2 linked regions of the Gemmobacter sp. 24YEA27 genome follow. The protein of the gene in region 2 interacts with the protein of the main gene of each other region in a pairwise test. Links are inferred from orthologs where the notes say so. Each region holds a gene or a part of one and is shown on either strand. Other genes may lie near its edges.

Evidence for each region.
Region 1: the proteins of dnaQ (region 2) and dnaE interact in binary tests that used the Escherichia coli proteins (3 or more experiments, as listed by UniProt). The link is inferred for Gemmobacter sp. 24YEA27 from one-to-one orthologs.

The regions. Positions count from the first base shown.
Region 1 is NZ_JASJPW010000001.1:3,386,810-3,397,688, forward strand. The notes cover bases 3,710-7,758. They hold dnaE (DNA polymerase III subunit alpha), read right to left. Parts: upstream 7,399-7,758; coding sequence 3,910-7,398; downstream 3,710-3,909. Other genes in these bases: QNO18_RS16780 (hypothetical protein), read left to right, coding at 3,710-3,906. In the rest of the region: QNO18_RS16765 (ATP phosphoribosyltransferase regulatory subunit), read right to left, coding at 1-870; hisS (histidine--tRNA ligase), read right to left, coding at 870-2,354; QNO18_RS16775 (SlyX family protein), read left to right, coding at 2,459-2,659; more of QNO18_RS16780, read left to right, coding at 2,890-3,709; xdhB (xanthine dehydrogenase molybdopterin binding subunit), read left to right, coding at 9,056-10,879. UniProt on the Escherichia coli protein: DNA polymerase III is a complex, multichain enzyme responsible for most of the replicative synthesis in bacteria. This DNA polymerase also exhibits 3' to 5' exonuclease activity. The alpha chain is the DNA polymerase catalytic subunit.
Region 2 is NZ_JASJPW010000001.1:716,989-726,817, forward strand. What follows is about bases 3,622-6,620. They hold dnaQ (DNA polymerase III subunit epsilon), read right to left. Parts: upstream 5,471-6,620; coding sequence 4,772-5,470; downstream 3,622-4,771. Other genes in these bases: QNO18_RS03605 (flagellar hook-basal body complex protein), read right to left, coding at 3,622-3,765; QNO18_RS03610 (flagellar motor protein MotB), read right to left, coding at 3,850-4,659; coaE (dephospho-CoA kinase), read right to left, coding at 5,463-6,065; QNO18_RS03625 (shikimate dehydrogenase), read right to left, coding at 6,062-6,620. In the rest of the region: QNO18_RS03595 (flagellin), read right to left, coding at 1-976; flagellar hook-associated protein FlgK, read right to left, coding at 979-2,433; more of QNO18_RS03605, read right to left, coding at 2,440-3,621; more of QNO18_RS03625, read right to left, coding at 6,621-6,901; QNO18_RS03630 (Maf family protein), read right to left, coding at 6,898-7,494; transcription termination factor Rho, read left to right, coding at 8,105-9,373; tRNA uridine-5-carboxymethylaminomethyl(34) synthesis GTPase MnmE, read left to right, coding at 9,395-9,829. UniProt on the Escherichia coli protein: DNA polymerase III is a complex, multichain enzyme responsible for most of the replicative synthesis in bacteria. The epsilon subunit contain the editing function and is a proofreading 3'-5' exonuclease.

The sequences.
Region 1 (10,879 bases), 2.7 Mb from region 2 along the record:
CTTCAGCGCTTCGAGCCGCGCGGCAAATCGTTCAATCGCCGGGGTGATCGCGGGCAGCATGGGCGCAATCCCGCGCAGATGGGCGAGCGCCGCCAGCGAGGGCGCCTGGAGCGTCAGCAGATCATAAAGCAGCGCGGCCTCGGTCGCAGCGATGGGTGGCGTCGCCGCATCTTCGATCAGCGCGGCGGCACGTCCGGCGATATCTTCGGCAGAGCGCAGGCCGACAAGCGGGCCCGCAGCCTCGATCAGCGCCTCTGGCGCATCGGATTTCAGACGATCGAGCAGCGCGGCCCGGGCCGGAGACGGTGCCGCACGCCCCGCAAAACGGTCGAGCAGCGCGCGAAACCGCTTAGGGCGCCAGATATGGCGCAAGAGGGCCGCCTTGCGCCGGTCTGACGTCGAAAGCCCGCGCACGGCAGCCATCAGGATGCCGATATCGCCGGTGGCCGGGCGCAGGGCCAGCGGCGCCATCAGGTCGGAAAACAGCGCGAAGACCTCGGCATCGGCCTCGGGCGCGGCGCGGTCAAACACCTCGAACCCGACCTGGAGATATTCGCGGGCGCGGGCATCGGGGTCTTCCTGGCGGCGAAAGACCTCGCCCATATAGGCATAGCGCGCAGGCTCGGCCCCGTCGCGCATATGGGCCTCGACCACCGGCACGGTGAAATCGGGGCGCAGCATCATCTCGCCAAGGGTCGGATCGGCGGTCACATAGGCGCGGGCGCGGATATCCTCGCCGTAAAGATCCAGAAGCGGGCCGGCAGGCTGCAGGATCTCGGTCTCGACCGCCACGGCACCGGCGGCGAGAAGCTGGCCGTAAAGCTCGTCGGCGACTGCGCGGATGGCGGCCCTGTCACTGGCGGAAAGCATCATTGCCCCAGCATCTTGCGCACAGTCGCGACGAGATCGCCGCGCGGGGCTTCGACCTGCGCAGGGCGGTCTTTCCATTCCTCAAGCGTGGCATTCTCGGCGATTTTCGCGCCGAGGATCAGGTCTTTCAGCACCACTACGCCACGCGCCGCCTCGTCCGAGCCCTGGATCACCGCCACCGGGCTTTGGCGTTTATCCGCATATTTCAGCTGGTTTCCGAAATTCTTCGGATTGCCGAGATAGACCTCGGCACGGATGCCTGCATTGCGCAGGTCCGCGACCATCGACATGTAATCGGCCATGCGGTCACGGTCCATCACGGTCACGACGACCGGGCCAGTGGTATCCGCCGCCACGCGGCCTTTCGCATGCAGCGCCGCTAGGAGCCGGTCGACGCCAATTGACACGCCGGTCGCAGGCACCGCCTGGCCGGTGAAGCGTTTCACCAGATCATCATAACGCCCGCCGCCGGCGACCGAGCCGAACTGGCGCTTGCGGCCCTTTTCGTCGAGGATTTCGAAGGTCAGCTCGGCCTCGAACACCGGGCCGGTGTAATAGCCCAGGCCGCGCACCACGCCCGGGTCGAGCACGATCCGGTCAGGCCCATAGCCCTGGGCATCGAGCAGCGCCGCGATGGTTTCCAGCTCATTGACGCCCTCGGCGCCAAGCGCTGAGGCACCGACCAACTCGCGCAGACGCGCAACCGTCTCCGCGCCACTGTCGCGTTTGGCGGAAACGAAGCCCATCACCACCTCGGCCTGCTCAGACGACAGCCCCGCGCCTTTGGTGAAATCACCGCTCTCGTCCTTACGGCCTTCTCCCAATAGTGCGCGCACCCCCGCATCGCCCAGCCGGTCGATCTTGTCGATGGCGCGGAGCACAATGCCGCGCTCGGCCTCGAACCGGGTGGCGTCGGACGGGTCGAGAACCCCCGCGACCTCCATCACGCCGTTCAGCACTTTGCGGTTATTGACCTTGACCACATAATCGCCGCGCGGGATGCCGACCACTTCCAGCGCATCCGAGAGCATGGCGCAGATCTCGGCATCGGCGGCGACCGAGCCGGTGCCGACCGTATCGGCGTCGCATTGGTAGAACTGGCGGAACCGGCCCGGGCCCGGCTTTTCATTCCGCCAGACCGGCCCCATCGCATAGCGGCGATAGGGCGAGGGCAGATCATTGCGATATTGCGCCGCAACCCGCGCGAGAGGCGCGGTCAGGTCGTAGCGCAAGGCCATCCAGGCCTCATCCTCATCCTGCCAGGCGAAGACCCCCTCATTCGGGCGGTCAACATCGGGCAGGAATTTGCCAAGCGCCTCGACGGTTTCCACCGCCGATGTCTCCAGCGCCTCGAACCCGTAGCGATGATAGACCCCGGCAATGGCGTCGAGCATCGCCTTGCGTTCGGTGACCTCGGCCCCGAAATAATCACGAAATCCCTTGGGGGTCTCGGCCCGGGGGCGGCGGATCTTGCCTTCGGACATGGGTCTTGCCTTCGGATAGAGGAGCCTTTGCGGGCGATTGCGGCCCGGCGACAGTTGCTGCATCCTCTAGCGGATGGGGCAAGAGGCGACAAGCGGGGGATAGTATGGCCACGACAGAGGCGGTGGAGGAGCGGATCGCGCATCTGATCCGGGCGGTGGATGACCTGTCGGATGTGGTGGCGCGCCAGGATCGCGAGATCACCCAGCTGAATCGCCGGGTGCATATGCTGATGGAGCGCGAGGCCGAACGCGAGCAGATGGCGGGCGAGGCCCCGGCTGCGAACCAGCCGCCGCCGCATTGGTGATGGCGGGGGAAAGCTGCGCTGACCCGGTGCAGAAGCATTGCGGGCAAAAGCGTTGCGGGCTGGAAGGTCTGCCGGGCCATTGTCAATTGGGGGGCACAGGCGCGCAGACATCGGCTGGCCCGAAACTCTGGTCTGAACTCTGGCCTGAAACTCTGGCCTGAAACTCTGGCCTGAATTCTAACACATTTGGGCGAAAAGCTCTCCCCGAGATCTGATCCGGTGATTGTACCATGCTGAGCCCATTTTTCCTTTGCCTCGTCTTCCTTATCAGCGCCCTGCCCGCCCCCGGCATGGCCGATCTGCCGCGCCCGCTGGATAATCGGCACATGATGCGGATGGTGCTGGATGAGATGCATAAGCAGGCGCCGGATCTGGCGGAGCGCTATGCCGAAAACCTGAACCGACGCATAATTCCTGGAAAAATTCCCAATATCGGGTTGCAGGACCTGACGGTCAGCCTGCGCGAGGAAACGGACGGAGCCAGGCGCGAACAGTTGGTACAGGCCTTCGCGTCAGAGTTGCTGAAGCAATATGAGGAGAACTCCGCCCGCAGCAGGGCCCGTCCTGCGCCCACGCCACCACAGCCCGGGCTGATCGTGCCCCGGATCATGCTGAAGGGTGACCTTGATGCCTGGGACGCAAAGCCCTGGAAGAGGAAGAATGGCGTCAGCACAGCCCTCACGGAACAGTTTCAGGTGCACTGGGGGATGTGGCAGCGCATTTCGGACAAGGGATACAATTATCATTTTACGCCTGAATGTCTGAAAAGGCGCGTCGGACATTCGGCCTGCAATCGCAGGGAAACCGTCAATGCAGGGCTGGCCAATCTTACGGCGATGACAGCCGGCCTGCCTGCACAGATCCTGGAAGGGGGGCGTATCTACATGGTTATGGGCGACGACGCCTGGAGCCTCATGCTGCAAAACGCGTTCCGGGAGTCGAACGCAGCCCCTGGTTCGCGGATCGTCGCCGCAATGCCTCGCACAGATCTGATCTTATGGGTCACGGACCCTGACGGGAATGATCTTGCCGATCTGCGGCAACTCACGGGGTGGGCCATGAGCTACGCAAAGGACGCCGATGCAGTCCAGGCCAGATACAAGGCCGATCTCTGGGCGCGGCATGCCGCGTCACCCGACAGATTTCCCCCCCGACTGATCATCATCCAGAATCTCTCAGCCGATCTCATGACCCGCATCGGGCCACAGCTCTGGGACAATGCGGGCTGGGCGGTGCTGGCAGAATAGGTCTCAGACCTCTTCGACCATCACCACGCCCTGCATCGCCTTGATCGCGCCCCGTATCTGCGGGCTGACCGGGTAAGGGTCGGGCAGCAAGAGGTCGATCTCGCGCCCTTCTTCATCCGGCACACAAAGCGTGATGCGGCCGCGCATTCTGCCTTCGGATTTCCCAAGCAACAGCGCGATGGAATTCACCGCCTCGGGCCGGTCGATATGGATGCGGATGTCAGCCGCCTCGGCTTTCGCCGCCACGCGCTCGATGGGTTCCACGCCATTGGCCAAAAGCTTCACGCCCTCGCCTTCCGGGTCAACCTTGACCGTCAGCACCACATTGCAACCGGGTTCCAGAAACTCGCGGCAGGCCTCCAGCACATCCGAGAAACAGGTGACCTCGTAAAGCCCGGTCGGATCCGAGAGGGAGACAAAGGCAAATCGGTTGCCCTTGGCCGATTTGCGTTCCTGGCGCGCCGAAACCGATCCCGCAATCTTGGCAATACAGGTGCCTTTCGCCAACGCCCTTTTGGTGATCTCGGCCAGGGTCTCGACCTTCTGACGTTTCAGCGCGGGCATGTAATCATCCAGCGGATGGCCGGAAAGATAGAAGCCCACCGCCTGATGTTCATGGCCCAGCCGTTCCACCGGCAGCCAGTCATCGCGGAAGGGGATGCGCGGCTCCGGGATATCCGAGCCCGAAGACCCAAACAGCGAGACCTGGGCGGATGCCGCCGCCTCATGCACCGCCGCCGACCAGGCGACCAGACCATCGAGCGCCTCGAAGATCCGGGCGCGGTTGGGGTCAAGCTGATCAAAGGCGCCGGCACGGGCCAGCATCTCCATCGGGCGCTTGCCGATCTTTTTCAGATCCACCCGGCGGGCAAAATCGAAGATCGTGGCGAAAGGCCTGTCGCCACGCGCGGCGACGATAGACCGCATCGCCTCGACACCGACATTCTTCAGCGCGCCAAGCCCGTAGACCAGTTGCTGATCCTTGACGGAAAAAACCGCGAGCGAGCGGTTGACGCAAGGCGGCACGACCCTGACCTCCATCCGGTCCAGCTCGCGTTTGTAGACTGCGAGCTTGTCGGTCAGATGGATATCGCAATTCATCACGCCGGACATGAATTCGACCGGGTGGTTCGCCTTCATCCAGCCGGTCTGGTAGCTCACGACCGCATAGGCGGCCGCGTGGGATTTGTTGAACCCGTAATTCGCGAATTTCTCCAGCAGGTCAAAGACCTCGCCGGATTTTTTGGTGTCGATCTGGTGGGTAGCGGTGCAGCCCTCGATGAATTTGGGCCGCTCTTTCGCCATTTCCTCGGCGATCTTTTTCCCCATCGCGCGGCGCAACAGGTCGGCGCCGCCAAGCGAATAGCCCGCCATGACCTGGGCGATCTGCATCACCTGTTCCTGGTAGACGATGATTCCTTGTGTCTCTTTCAGGATATGGTCGATGGTCGGGTGGATCGATTCCAGCGCGCGGGTGCCGTTCTTCACCTCGCAATAGGTCGGGATGTTTTCCATCGGGCCGGGTCGATACAGAGCCACCAGTGCAACGATATCCTCGATACAGGTCGGCTTCATGCGCCGGAGCGCATCCATCATGCCTGAGCTTTCCACCTGGAAGACCGCAACCGTGCGCGCGGCGGAATAGAGGTCATAGGTCGGTTTGTCATCAAGCGGGATATGCCCGATGTCGTTTTCCGCACCCTTTGGCGGCTCGTAAAGCTGCGTGCCATCCGGGCCGATATGCAAAGGCCGCCCGGCCTCAAGCACCTGGCGGATCGCATCCTTGATCACCGTCAGGGTCTTCAGCCCGAGGAAGTCGAACTTCACCAGCCCCGCCGCCTCGACCCATTTCATATTGAACTGGGTGGCGGGGGTATCGGAGCGCGGATCCTGATAAAGCGGCACCAGCTCATCCAGCGGCCGGTCGCCGATCACCACACCGGCAGCGTGGGTGCCGGCAGAGCGGTAAAGCCCCTCGACCTGTTCGGCATATTTCAAAAGCCGCGCGACAACCTCTTCTTTCGCCGCCTCGCGCAGACGCGGCTCATCCGCCAGCGCCTTGGTGATCGAGACCGGCTTGACCCCTTCGACCGGGATCATCTTCGCCAGCCGGTCCACCTGGCCGTAGGACATCTGCAGCACACGCCCGACATCGCGCACCGCCATTTTCGACAGCAACGCGCCAAAGGTGATGATCTGCGCCACTTTGTCATGGCCGTATTTGTCCTGCACATAGCGGATCACCTCCTCGCGGCGATCCATGCAGAAGTCGATGTCGAAGTCGGGCATCGAGACCCGTTCTGGGTTCAAAAACCGCTCGAACAGCAGCGCATAGCGCAGCGGATCAAGGTCGGTGATCAGCAGAACATAGGCGACGAGGCTGCCCGCCCCCGAACCCCGCCCCGGCCCGACCGGAATATCATGGTCCTTGGCCCATTTGATGAAATCGGACACGATCAGGAAATAGCCGGGAAAGCCCATACGCTCGATGATCGAGAGTTCGAATTTCAGCCGTTCTTCATATTCCTCGCGCGGCGCGGCGAGCGGAATCACGGCGAGGCGTTTCTCCAGGCCGTCCCAGGCCTGGCGCCGCAGTTCCTCGACCTCATCTTCTGCGAAAACCGGCAGGATAGGTTTGCGCTTATAGGCCATGAAGGCACAGCGGCGCGCGATCTCGACGGTGTTTTCCAGCGCCTCCGGCAGATCGGCAAACAGCGCGCACATCTCGGATTCGGATTTCAGATAATGCTGCGGCGTCAGCCGGCGGCGCGGCTCCAGCTGGTCGACATAGGCGCCTTCCGCGATGCAGATCAGCGCGTCATGCGCCTCATACATGTCGGTTTTCGGGAAATAGACGTCATTTGTCGCAACCAGCGGCAGGTTCAGCTCATAGGCCAGCTCGATATGGCCGCGCTCGGACAGGGCTTCGGCCTGCGGCAGCCGCCCGCCCTCGCCCGGATGGCGCTGCAATTCGATATAAAGCCGGTCGGGGTAGATCGCCGCCAGCTTTTCCACCAGCGCCCGCGCCTTCGGCATTTGCCCGCCCTGCAACAGCCGCCCCAAAGGCCCGTCCGGCCCGCCGCTCAGACAGATCAGCCCGGCGCTGTGGGCCGCCAGCTGATCCACCGTCACCTGCACCAGCTGCCCCGCCTTGCCCAGATAGAGGCAGGAATTCAGCTTCATCAGATTCTCATAGCCCGCCTCGGTCTGCGCCAGCAGCACAAGCGAGGCCGGCAGGCGCGGCTTTTCGCCCGGCGCCGCCGGATCATATTCCAGCGCCACCTGACAGCCGACGATGGGCTGGACCCCGGCATCCTTGCAATGGCTGGAAAACTCCAGTGCGCAGAACATATTGTTGGAATCGGTGACCGCGATGGCCGGCATCCCGGCGCCCGCCGCCAGTTTCACAAGCTTCTTGACCGGGATCGCGCCTTCCAGCAGCGAATGTTCGGTATGGGTGCGAAGATGGATGAATTTGGGGGCGCGTGACATGGCGCCAGTCTAACCCCGCCCCGCCGCGCAAGGAAGGGTCGAAAGACAGGCGCGGCGGCCTGCGCAGAAAACCGGCAGCCGCTTTCGCGTCTCGCGATAAACTCTTTCTATCATCCGATTAATAATTTTTCTTGCCAGCCCATCCGCAGCCCGGCTTGATGAGGTGATAAGCAAAGGGGCGCACCGCCTGGCCCTACGCCGCATCGGGCCGGCAGGCACAGACCCCGCCACAGGGAGTATCGCGGCGGATTGAAGAATGACCGGTATCAGTTTCTGGCTGAACGGAGTTGAAACCCAAATCCCGGAGGCCGAAAGCCCCACAAGGACGCTGCTCGACTGGCTGCGCGACACAGGCGGGCTGAAAGGCACGAAAGAGGGCTGCAACGAAGGCGATTGCGGCGCCTGTACCGTCATCCTGCGCGACGAGACCGGCGCCCGCGCGGTCAATGCCTGCATCCTTTTCCTGCCACAACTCAAAGGCAAAGCCATCCGCACCGTCGAAGGCATCACCGGCCCCAAGGGCGAGATGCATCCCGTCCAGCAGGCCATGATCACCCATCACGGCAGCCAATGCGGCTTTTGCACGCCGGGCTTCATCGCTTCGATGGCCGCGGCCCATCTGAACGGCGACCGGAGCCACGATGACAACCTCGCCGGCAATCTCTGCCGCTGCACCGGCTATGCGCCGATCCTCCGCGCCGCCCGGGCTGCCGAGACCGCCCCCATCCCCGACTGGCTTGAAAAAGATGCCGATTTCATCTGTCCGGAAATATCCTCGGGGGTGAGGCCAAAGGCCGAGGGGGCAGACAGCCCCCCTGACCCCGACCACCACAGACGCCCTCGCAGCCCTTTATGCCGCGACGCCCGAGGCCACGCTGATCGCCGGCGCCACCGATATCGGCCTCTGGGTCACAAAACAGCTCCGCTCCCTCTCACCGGTCATATTCCTCAACCAGATCAAAGACCTGCAAAGCATCACCGAAACCCCCGAAGGCCTGCGCATCGGCGCCATGGTCACCATCACCCGCCTGCGCGACGCGGTGAAAGCCAGCCATCCCGGCCTCGCAGAGCTCCTGCGCCGCTTCGCCTCGGCCCAGATCCGCAACACCGCCACAATCGGCGGCAATATCGCCAATGGCTCGCCCATCGGCGACGGGCCGCCCGCGCTGATCGCCGCCGGCGCCAGGCTGCATCTGCGCCAGGGCGACACAAGCCGCAGCCTCGCGCTTGAGGATTTCTTTCTCGATTACCGCAAACAAGACCGGCGCCCCGGCGAATTTGTCGAGGCGATCACCCTGCCCGCCGCCCCGGATCTGAGCTGCTACAAGGTCTCGAAACGCTTCGACCAGGACATTTCGGCGGTTTGCGGCTGTTTCAACATCACGGTGACCGGGGACCGCATCACCGCCGCCCGCATCGCCTTTGGCGGCATGGCCGCCATCCCGAAACGCGCCCACGCGGCCGAGGCGGCGCTGATCGGCGCGGACTGGAGCGAGGCGACGATCCGCCATGCGATGCGCGCCATGGCGCAGGATTACCAGCCGCTTTCCGATATGCGCGCCTCAGCGGGCTACCGGCTTACTGTCGCGCAAAACCTCTTGCTGCGTTGCTATCTTGAGCGTTGCGGCATCGAGACCTCGGTGCTGAAGGTGGCGCCATGAGCATCGGGAAACCCCTCCCCCACGATTCCGCGCCTTTGCATGTGGCAGGAACCGCGCGCTATCTCGACGACATCCCCCTGCCCCAGGGCGCGCTGCATCTGGCTTTTGGCCTGGCCGGCATAGCGCGCGGGCGGGTTGACAGCATCGACCTCGCGCCCGTGCTGGCCGCGCCCGGTGTCGTCCGGGTGATTACGGCGGATGATCTGATCGCCGCTTTCGGCGCCGTGCCGGATTGTTCCCCTTCGACCCATGACGAGCCGCTGCTGAGCCCGGATGCCATCCATTTCCACGGCCAGCCGCTGTTTATCGTGCTGGCGGAAAGCCATCTCGCGGCACGGCGGGCGGCGCGGCTGGCCCGGATCGATTACCACGAGGAAAGCCCGATCCTGACCCTTGAAGAGGCGCTGGAAGCAGACAGCCGCTTTGAACAGGGGCCGGTGATCTGGGCGCGGGGCGATGCGGCGGCGGCAATGGCGGCGGCACCGCGGCGGATCGCGGGCCGCTTCCCGGTCGGCGGCCAGGAGCATTTCTACCTTGAGGGTCAGATCGCGGCGGCACTGCCGCAGGAAGACGGGATGCATATCCTGTCCTCGACCCAGCATCCGAGCGAGATCCAGCACAAGGTCGCCCATGCGCTGCATCTGCCGATGGCCGCGGTCCGGGTCGAGACAAGGCGGATGGGGGGCGGTTTCGGTGGCAAAGAAAGCCAGGGCAATGCGCTGGCGATTGCCTGCGCGGTGGCGGCGCGCCTGACCGGTCAGGCCTGCAAGATGCGCTATGACCGCGACGACGATATGGTCATCACCGGCAAGCGCCACGATCTCGAGATCCGCTACGAGGCGGGGTTCGATGATGATGGCCGGGTGCTCGGGATAGCGGTCACGCATCTTTTCCGCTGCGGCTGGAGCCAGGATCTGTCTTTGCCGGTGGCGGACCGGGCGATGCTGCATGCGGACAATTGTTATTTCCTGAAGGATATCCGGATCGAGAGCCATCGGCTGAAAACCAATACGGCATCCGCCACCGCCTTCCGGGGCTTTGGCGGGCCGCAGGGGATGATCGGGATCGAGCGGGTGATGGATCATATCGCATTCGCCCTCGGGCGCGAGCCGCTGGAGGTGCGGCGGATCAATTTCTACGAGCCGGCCATTGCAGCAGAGGAACCGGGTGGCCAGCCCCCCGGCGCGTCACGGAGTATTCCGGGCAGGAAGAAGGGCGGAGTTCAGACCACACCCTATCAGATGCCGGTCGAGGATTTCGTCGGGCAGGAGCTGGTGGCGCGACTGGTGCAAAGCTCGGATTATCAGGCGCGAAAGGCGGAGATTGCGTCCTGGAATGCGCGATCACAGGTGCTTAAGCGCGGGATTGCGCTGACGCCGGTGAAATTCGGGATTTCCTTCACCCTGACCTGGCTGAACCAGGCGGGGGCGTTGGTGCATGTCTACCAGGACGGCTCGGTGCATCTCAATCACGGTGGCACCGAGATGGGTCAGGGGCTGAACCTCAAGGTGGCCCAGGTGGTGGCGGAGGTCTTCGGACTTGAGGCAGGCGATATCCGCATCACCGCGACTGATACGGCGAAAGTGCCCAATACCTCGGCCACGGCAGCCTCGTCAGGGTCGGATCTGAACGGGATGGCATCGCGCGAGGCGGCTTTGGTGATCCGGGGGCGGCTTGCCGGTTTTCTGGCCGAAAAGCACCAGGTCGCGGTGGAGGCGGTGCGGTTCCAGGACGGGCTGGTGCGGGTGGCGGGCGAAGAATATCCTTTTGCCAGGGTCGCGGCCTGGGCCTATCAGGCGCGGATCTCGCTGTCTTCGACC
Region 2 (9,829 bases):
TGAGTTGCGACAGTCGCGCTGTGATGGTGTAGAATGCATCCAGTCTGCTCTCGAGATCCTTAAGGCGCACCGTAGCCTCATAGGGATCTGCTTCGGTCAGGCTGTTGCGTGTCAGGGCAAGTGCCGATTTCTCCGCAGAATTGCGACTTTGTGCCTGAGACAGTTGTTGCTCAACCGTGCCAATCCTGCTGGCGAGGACAGTCCTCGCTTCGGAAGAGCTGAAAAGGTTCTCACCCGCCCTGAGCGCAAGGGCAGACCGCGAAGCGTGATCTCCTGTAAAGAGACCCCGGTCAAGCAAAGCCACCTTAGAGAGGCCCGCCAGTGTCGCGCGGATTGCAGGGTCAAGGGCAGTGAAGGGAAGCGATGCCGTCTCTCCAGGTGCCACATTGAGGCCAGCCCGACCCTGGCCTCCGGTGTATAATGCCTCATATCCGGCGGTCCCTTTGAACCAGTCATCTATCCCGTTGGAAATATCGTCAATATCTGTCAGGCCGGCGATCGCGGTCTCGAGTGCCGTGAGGATCGCCTCGGATCCGGGCAAAGCCAGTTGGTCAGAAGCATCGCCGCCAAAAACCGACTTGTCGGCAAGGCGGGTGTTCAGCGCTGATATGGCAGTGTTGAAATCACGCGTGCCGGTGGACAGGATCGAAGAAAGCAGGGTGTCAGACGCGCCACTGGTTACGCGCAGCAGGTTAGCTGCGAGCTCTGTGGTCGCTTCAGAAATGACAGATAAAGCGCGCTGCATCGCCTCGCCCATCAGGGTAAGTTCGGTGGTGGCTGCGGCAAACCCGGAAAGTCGGGCAAGGGCATGATCTGTCGCGGCCAGAGCAGAAAAGTCGCCACGCAAAGCTTTACCCTGATCAGAAAACTTGCCGGTCATCATCTCTTGCGTGGCCTTTTGCAGGCCCGCACGAAGTTCAGACGACTGTCGCAGAAGTGCCGGGGTCAGAAACGGGTTTGAGCTTATGCGTTCCATCGTCAAAGCCCCAACAGAGTTTTGATCATTTCATCCACGACCTGAATGACCCGCGCATTGGCCGCGTAGTTTTTCTCAATCACCAGCAGCGACTGCAGCTCTTCATCGGTGTTCACGCCCGAAGCGGCCTCGATGTCGGACAATGCCGTGTATCTCGCGGCAGTATAGCTTTGTTCGGTCTCCTGTGTGACGCGCTGAGAGGAGGTTCGGGACAGAATGGCTGCTGCCAGGCCTGCGAGGCTCCTGGTGCCACCGGGGATCGGCGATGCGATGGCGCGGTTGGTGTTGAGCGCTGAGGAGAGTGAATTGAGGAGCGTGGAGTTTCCAACAGGGCCCGGCGTGAGCGCGCCGAGCCCGTCGCGCAGCCGCGTGACTTCTCCGCCTTTCAAAGGATCTGTGGCGAAATTCAATGCGATACGTGACGCCAGACCCACCTCATCAGCGGGATCAAAGGCCAGACCGCCATCGGTGAACAATCCGGGGGCACCAGCAGGTAAAGTGGGATCGAGACCTGCTGCGCTGAACCTTTCAATCATGTCACGCGCCAATGCATCGAGCACAGACTGGCCTTCAACAGCCAGCTCGTCGCGAACCGCGAAGAGCGCCCCGAGCTCTCCACCAAGGATCATGCTGCTGCTTCCTGTGGTTGCCATCGGTTTGCCGTTGATGGTCAGCCCATAGAGGCCTCCGCTGGCCTGGGTCATTTCAGGCACGATTGTATGGACTTCGGTGAAACCGAAGCTCACAGGGTTTCCGTCCAGCAGAAGGGCGCCCCCGGCAGAGATCAGCGCAATCTGATTGCCGTCTCGTGGCATTTCCTTCAGCGGAATGATGCTGGCAATGCTGTCGATCACCTGCTGACGCTGATCCATCAACGCCGAGGCATCCCGACCGGAGCCGCTGTGAGAGGCGATCATCCGGTTCAGCTCCTGAACCTGGCGCAGGCCGCTGTTCAGACTTTCCACAGCCGAAGCGATGCCTTTCTCGGCCTTGAGACGTTCAGCCTGGATGGCGTCACTCGCCTGATTCAATCCGGTGGCAAGGGATCTTGCTGCCGAAACCGCCGCAGCAAGCCTTGCCTCGGATTCGGGATGGCTCGCGGCCTCAAGTAAAGTGGTGTCCAGCGTGCTGACGCGGGAAACCAGGGATCCCGGAGATTCAGTTGTGCCGAGAATGGTCTCAAGCCGGTTGAGAAAGCCTGCCTTGGTCGCGCTGTCACCCGCAGCGGCCTGAGCGCCCCTGCGGTCATTGATCAGATAGAGATCTGCATGTCTGGTGATGCCGACCACGCGCACGCCCTGACCCGATCCTCCGAGGTTAAGAGCCGAAAGCGAAACGGAACGGCGCGCGTAGCCCAAAGTCGTTGCATTTGCGACATTGTTGGACACCGCCTCAGCCTGCCGCGAGGTGGCGGTCAGTCCGGTCAGCGCGGAATTGAGGGCCGAGGTGATGCTCATTTTGCGTTACCGTTTGATATTGGTGGTTTCCTGCAACATTTCGTCGACGGTCTGGATGACCTTGGCGTTCGATGAATAGGCCCGCTGCGTCTGAATCAGCGAAGTCAGTTCTGCCGCAACATCTGTGGTCGATCCCTCACGGGCATAGCCTTCAATCGAGCCGGTCGGGCCGTCACCGGCATCCCAGAGGAAGAAAGAGCCCGATTGCGGCGAGACCTGATAGGTCTGGTTATGCAGCGAGATCAGGCCATTGGGATTCGGCACATCGACCAGCGGGATCTGGTAGAGCACGCGGTTGAACCCGGTATCATAGGTTGCGATGATATAGCCGTTCGGATTGATCTCGACCGTGGTGAGATTGCCGACGGGCGATCCGTCCTTGGTGATCTGCACCGGCGCAAAATCATCGGAAAGCTGGGTCAGACCGTTCGGATCACCGACGCGGCCGATGGCGACGCTCATCGGGCCGCCGGCCACGGTCAGCGGCAGAGTTCCGGTGGCACCGTCATAAGCCGGCCAGGCCGGAACCGCCGGAACCGCAACAACTGTCGCGAGCGTGCCGCCAGCCGCGCGGGAATCGTCAAAGGTCAGAACATATTCCCCGATGATCGCATTATTGCTGGCAGAATCGCGGATCACCATGGTCCAGGTGTTGGATGGCGGGCTGCCTGCCGCCGGAACGGTCGGCGTGAAGTTGAAATCCAGAGATTCCGACGTGCCGAGATTGCCGAAATATTCGATCGCGAAGGGCAGCGGATCGCCGGTGGCGCCGGCTTCGGTACCCGTGGCCGGCAGGTTGACCCCCGCCGTGATCTGGGTGGTCGGATCGCCGGCGGTCTGGTTCGCATTGATCACAACCGGTACCAGGCCGGTGATCGTATCCCGCGGGAAGACCGGAATGCTGCCATCCGACGTGGCAGGCCAGCCCATCAGCACCAGACCGGACTGGGTTTTCAGCACACCATTCGCATCGGTTCGGAAAGAGCCGGTCGTTGTCATCAAAAGCGCGCGGTCTACTGAATTGACCCCCAGAGATACTTCGGTGATCACTGGCAGCATCCCGCGCCCGGAAACCGCAATGTCCAGCGGATGCGAAGTGCCGACAAGGCCGCCGCGTTCTTCGATCAGTCGCATGGTCGAGGCGCGAACGCCGCCTGCCGAATAGGTGCCAGAGCCGCGATTGTTCGTGATCACCATGCTGGAGAATTCAGCATGGGCGCGTTTATAGCCGAAAGTGCCCGAATTCGCGATATTGTCTGAGATGGTCGCGAGCCGCGTCGCGTTGGCACTGAGCCCGGCTACGCCGGCATTGAGCGCGGAGGAAATCGTCATCAGTCGCACCTTTATCCTGAATGAGCTTGCGACAGGTTTGGCCCGGAGGACTGAATTTTCCGCTAACAGATAAAATTATCGGGATTACCGGTCACGCCGCAGCAGCACGATCTCGATCCGGTTGTTGCGCCGCGATGCCGGATCGGCCACGGCGGGCTTGCGGTCAGCAAAGCCCCCGATGCGGCTGAACCGGGTCGCCTGAATGCCGGCCCTCTGGAGCAGACTGCGCATGGCACGGGCACGATCGGCCGTCAGTTCCCAGCCCGGATTTTCAACCAGCGTGACCGGATAGCTTTGCACATAGGCGTTCACCGCAAGACCATTCACGGTCAGATTGAGCACCTCGGCCAGCATCCGCGCCAGATGCATGGTAACCTCTTGCGGCTCGGCGGTATGGCCCTTGAACAGGCTGGCGTCATCAAGATCGAAGAGCTCGATCACAAGGCCTTCATCGGTGACCCGGGTGACAACATGGCGCATCAGTTGTTCCATGGTGCGGCTTTCGCCGCCACGATCGAACAGGGCTTCTTGGACGGTTTTCACCATCTCGGCCTGGGCTTTTTCCTCGGCCTCGCCGGCGCCAGTCTGGCTGGCGAGGCCGCCGCGGCCCATGGCGGTCCGGTCCTCCTCGGAGAAAATGGATTCACCGCCCAGTGTGCCATCACCGCCACCTGAAACCTTGCTGAGCGGGATCGACGGATTGAAGTAATCCGACAGTCCCTTGCGTTGTTTTTCTGTCGTCGCATTCAGCAGCCACATCAGCAGGAAGAAGGCCATCATTGCGGTCACGAAATCCGCATAGGCCACTTTCCAGGCGCCGCCATGATGGCCGCCGCCCGAAACCACTTTCTTCCGTTTGATGATGACTGGCGGCGCATTACTTTGCCCGGCCATTCCCGTCACCCTTTTCACTCACCCGGGGCCAGGATCACAGGTCGGAATGAAGAACGGCTTAAAGTTATGATTTTTAGGGAATAGTCCAGAAAAAGCCCTGATCTTCGACGGCTCAGCTCCGCTTCAGCCAGATAGCGGCATCGCCCAGTTTCGCAACAAATGCCTCATGCGCGGCTGTTTCCGCAGCGGTGATCCGCGCGGGCAATGCGGTCGGGCGGGGACGGGGGCGCCAGTCTCCGTCCAACTGCCCAGCACTTGCGGGGCTGTTGCTTTGTATTGGCGCCAGCACGAGGTCGGGCTGACGACCCCCGACCAGTTCGAGATAGACCTCGGCGAGGATTTCGCTGTCGAGCAGCGCGCCGTGTTTTTCACGCCGGGAATTGTCGACGCCAAAACGCCGGCAAAGCGCATCCAGCGAGGCAGGCGAGCCGGGAAAGCGCTGCCGCGCGATGGCCAGCGTGTCGATGGCGCGCGCCCAGGGAATATCGGCCAGCCCCATACGCTTCAGTTCGAAATTCAGAAACTTCATATCAAAGGCTGCGTTATGGATCACCAGTTTCGCATCACCGACGAAATCCACAAATGCCTGGCCGATTTTCGCGAAAACCGGCTTGTCGCTGAGGAATTCGCTGCTGAGCCCGTGCACTTCGAAGGCGCCCTGCGGCATGTCGCGTTCGGGGTTGATATATTGGTGATAAACCTTGCCGGTGGGCAGGTGGTTGAACAGCTCGACCGCGCCGATCTCGACGATGCGGTCGCCCTGTTCCGGGTCAAAGCCGGTGGTCTCGGTATCAAGGACGATTTCACGCATTCTGGCCCGCCATTCCTGCGCGCAGATGCGCGATCAGCGCCTGTACATACACCCGGGTGCTGTCGATTGACAGGGTTTCGACGATATGGGTGGCGCGGGCGCGCTTGTCCTGGTCGGGCATCTGGCGCGAAAGGACCAGGTCAAGCTGCGCCGCCGTCATACCGGGCCGCGCAAGGACGCGGGCGCGTTGCAAAGCGGCAGGTGCCGTGACCAGCAGCGACGCGTCACATTCCCGGTCGATGCCTTTCTCAAACAGAAGCGGCACATCGAGCAGCAGGATATCGGACCCGGTATGGGCCAGAAATGCGGCCCGATCTTCCGCAACAAGCGGATGGATCAGCTGTTCCAGCTGTTTCAGGCGCGAGGGATCGGCGGCCAGCAGCGTCTTTAATGTTTCCCGTGAAACACCCTGATCGGAAACCGCTTCGGGAAAAGACCCCGCCAGAGCTGCGGCACCCTTTGCGCCGGGGGCATAAAGCCGGTGCACCGCCGCATCCGCATCCCAGACCGGGATACCTGCGTCCCAGAACATTGCGGCCGTGGTCGATTTCCCCATGCCGATGGAGCCGGTCAGGCCAAGGCAGAAAGCTCTCATGCGTTCAGAACCGCGAGGCGGGTCTCCTCATCCACCACCGGGCGTTTGCCGAACCAGCGCTCGAACCCGGGCACGGCCTGGTGCAGCAACATTCCGAGCCCGTCGACCACCGTGCAGCCACGCGCTTCAGCCTCGGTCAGCAGGCCGGTTTTCAACGGCGCATAGACAATGTCAGTCACAAGGCAGCGCTGGCTGATCCGGTCGAGATCAATGACAAGGTCTGGCTTGCCGGTCATGCCGAGCGAGGTCGTGTTCACCAATGTGGCACAACCTTCGATCATCGCGCCGACATGGGTCCAGTCCCAGACCACCACTTTCGCTCCGAAGTCCGAACGCATGGCCTCGGCCCTGGGGCGGGTGCGGTTGACGATGCGGATCTCGGGTGCACCGACCTCGATCAGCGCCGCGACAACGGCACGGGCCGCACCACCAGCGCCCAGCACCGCAGCCGGACCGGCGGTCGGATCCCAGAAAGGCGCGTTCTGCCTCAGGTTGGAAATAAAGCCGGACCCATCGGTATTATCCGCATGGATCTTACCATCTTTCCGGAAAATCAATGTGTTAGCAGCACCTATCAGCGCCGCACGATCGGTAATGATATCCGCGATCTTCAGGATCGCCTCTTTATGGGGAATGGTGACATTGGCCCCGACAAACCCCATCTGCGGCAGGGTGCGCAAGACATGCGCCAGATCCTGAGGCGCCACATCCATAGGGATATAATGCCCCGCGAGACCATAGCGCTTCAGCCAATAGCCATGCAGCGCCGGGCTGCGGCTATGCGCGATCGGATGCCCGATCACACCGGCCAGCGGAATACGCGGATGGTCAGTCATGCGGGAATATCCCCTCTCAGCGAAAGCCAGTTCAGAAGGGGAAGTAAGGGCAGCCCCAGAATCGTGAAGTGATCCCCCTGGCACGAGGAGAACAGCCGAATGCCCTCCTCTTCAAGCCGGTATCCACCGACGGAATGACGGATTTTATCCCAGTTGCGCGAGATATAGCCGTCAAGCCACAGATCCCCGAAATCCCGCATCGTAAGCCGCGCCTCGCTCACGTGACGCCAGAGCGGCTGGCCGCCCTGGCAAACCACCACCGCCGAGATCAGACGGTGGGTTTTGCCGCGCAGATCTACCAGCTGGGCGCGCGCCGCCTCCGGGCTTTCAGGCTTGGCAAAGATCCGGCCATTCAGCTCGAGCAGTTGGTCCGAGCCGATCACCAGCGCCTCTGGCCGCTTGCCCGAGATTTTCAGCGCCTTGGTTTCCGCCAGTGCGTCGGCGACATCGCGCGGCTTTGCACTCTCAGCCTCCAAAGCGCGGCGAATGCTGTCTTCATCCACCCGCGCCGCAAGGCTCTCAAACGCCAGGCCCGCCGCCCGCAACATGGCGATTCTCGTCTCCGAGGCAGAGGCCAGCACCAAAGCCGGCATTTTCTTGCCTGCGACGTCTTCGGAAAAATCAGAGGGCACTTGTGGATAATCCTGTTTTGTTCGGGGGAAGACTCGGCCGGTTATCCCATGCCTCAGGGCCAGGGTCGGGATATCCTCAAAAAGCGCCCGCACGCGACCCCGGTTATCCCACTGCGCATGCTGTTTTCCACCATCGATCCGCGCGGGGGTTTTGCGCGGGCTGTGACATTTCTCCTCCACAGGCCGATGCCTGGAAACGCTGTTCTAAGAACATGATATAAATAGATAAATCAAAACACCATGCATTTTTTCCCAATCTTTCCCACTTCTGTCCACAGGTGGAAAACTCAAGGGAAAATGCCCCGGAACTGCCGCTATCCTGTTATCCTCAGGGCCTACTACAACATCATCCTTCATATCTTTCTCTTAAATATATTATGAACTCTGCACGGGTTTGTGCCTCCCAGCTCGCATTTCGCCTTCTGAGCGGCCTTTCTGCTCAGAAAGATTGACTTACAGCCCCAGTCCCCCTATCTGCAGGCAATGCGGGGCCGTCCGGTCCTGACGCTTCCCTTTTTCAGCCTCTGATCCAGCATCGCGCCGCACGCGCGTCTGGCATAATGGTATTGCGATGACAGAACGCCTCAACCTCTCCGATCTCAAGGCCAAGACCCCGGCCGATCTTCTCGCCATGGCGGAGGAGTGGGAGATCGAGAATGCGCCCTCGATGCGCAAGGGCGAGATGATGTTCCAGATCCTCAAGGAACATGCCGAGGAAGGCTGGGAAATCGGTGGCGATGGCGTCCTTGAGGTTCTGCAGGATGGTTTCGGCTTTCTGCGCAGCCCTTCGGCCAACTATCTGCCTGGCCCCGATGACATCTATGTCGGCCCCGAGATGATCCGTCAGTTTTCGCTGCGCACCGGCGATTCCATCGAAGGCGTGATCAAGGCCCCGTCCGAGAATGAGCGCTATTTCAGCCTTGTGAAGGCGACGCTGATCAATTTCGACGATCCGGAGCGCGCGAAACACAAGGTCCATTTCGACAACCTGACGCCGCTTTACCCGGAAGAGCGGCTGAAGATGGAAATCGAGGATCCGACGATCAAGGACCGCTCGGCCCGGATCATCGATCTGGTGGCGCCGATCGGTAAAGGCCAGCGGGCGCTGATCGTGGCCCCGCCGCGCACGGGTAAGACGGTTCTTCTGCAAAACATCGCGCGCTCGGTCGCGGCGAACCACCCGGAATGCTATCTGATCGTGCTGCTGATCGATGAGCGGCCCGAGGAAGTTACCGATATGCAGCGTTCGGTGAAGGGTGAGGTTGTGTCCTCGACCTTTGACGAGCCGGCGACGCGCCACGTGGCTGTGGCCGAGATGGTGATCGAAAAGGCCAAGCGCCTGGTTGAACATAAACGAGATGTTGTGATCCTTCTTGATTCGATCACAAGACTTGGTCGTGCCTTTAACACAGTCGTGCCGAGCTCGGGCAAGGTTCTGACCGGTGGTGTGGACGCCAACGCGCTGCAACGCCCCAAGCGTTTCTTCGGTGCAGCACGGAATATCGAAGAGGGCGGCTCGCTGACGATCATTGCGACCGCGCTGATTGATACCGGCTCACGGATGGATGAAGTTATCTTCGAAGAATTCAAAGGCACCGGTAACTCTGAGATCGTTCTGGATCGGAAAGTGGCCGACAAGCGCGTCTTCCCGGCGATGGACATCCTCAAATCCGGCACACGGAAAGAGGATCTCCTGGTCGATAAATCCGATCTGCAGAAGACCTATGTGCTGCGCCGCATCCTGAACCCGATGGGCACCACCGACGCTATCGAATTCCTGATCGGCAAGCTGAAACAGACCAAGTCGAATTCCGAGTTCTTCGACTCGATGAATACCTGATCGGGGGCCAGCGGGGTTGCGATGGCTGACACGATCTATGCCAGCGCGACAGCTCGTGGGCGGGCGGGCGTCGCGGTAATCAGGGTCTCTGGCCCGAATTCTTTCGCCATATGCAAAGTACTGACAGGCGCGGCTCCAAAGCCGCGCCTTGCCAGTTTGCGCAATATCGCGTGGCAGGGTCAACATCTCGACCAGGCTCTGGTGTTGGGCTTTGTGGAAAATGCCAGCTTTACCGGCGAAGAAGTGATCGAGCTGCAAACCCATGGCGGGTTGGCGGTGGTCAATGCCGTGCTGCGGGCTATTGGCGAAACCGGCCTTGCGCGTATGGCAGAGGCGGGCGAATTTACCCGGCGGGCGCTCGACAATGGCATGCTCGACCTGACACAGGTCGAGGGGCTGGCCGACCTGATTGACGCTGAAACCGAGGCGCAGCGTAAGCAGGCGCTGCGGGTATTG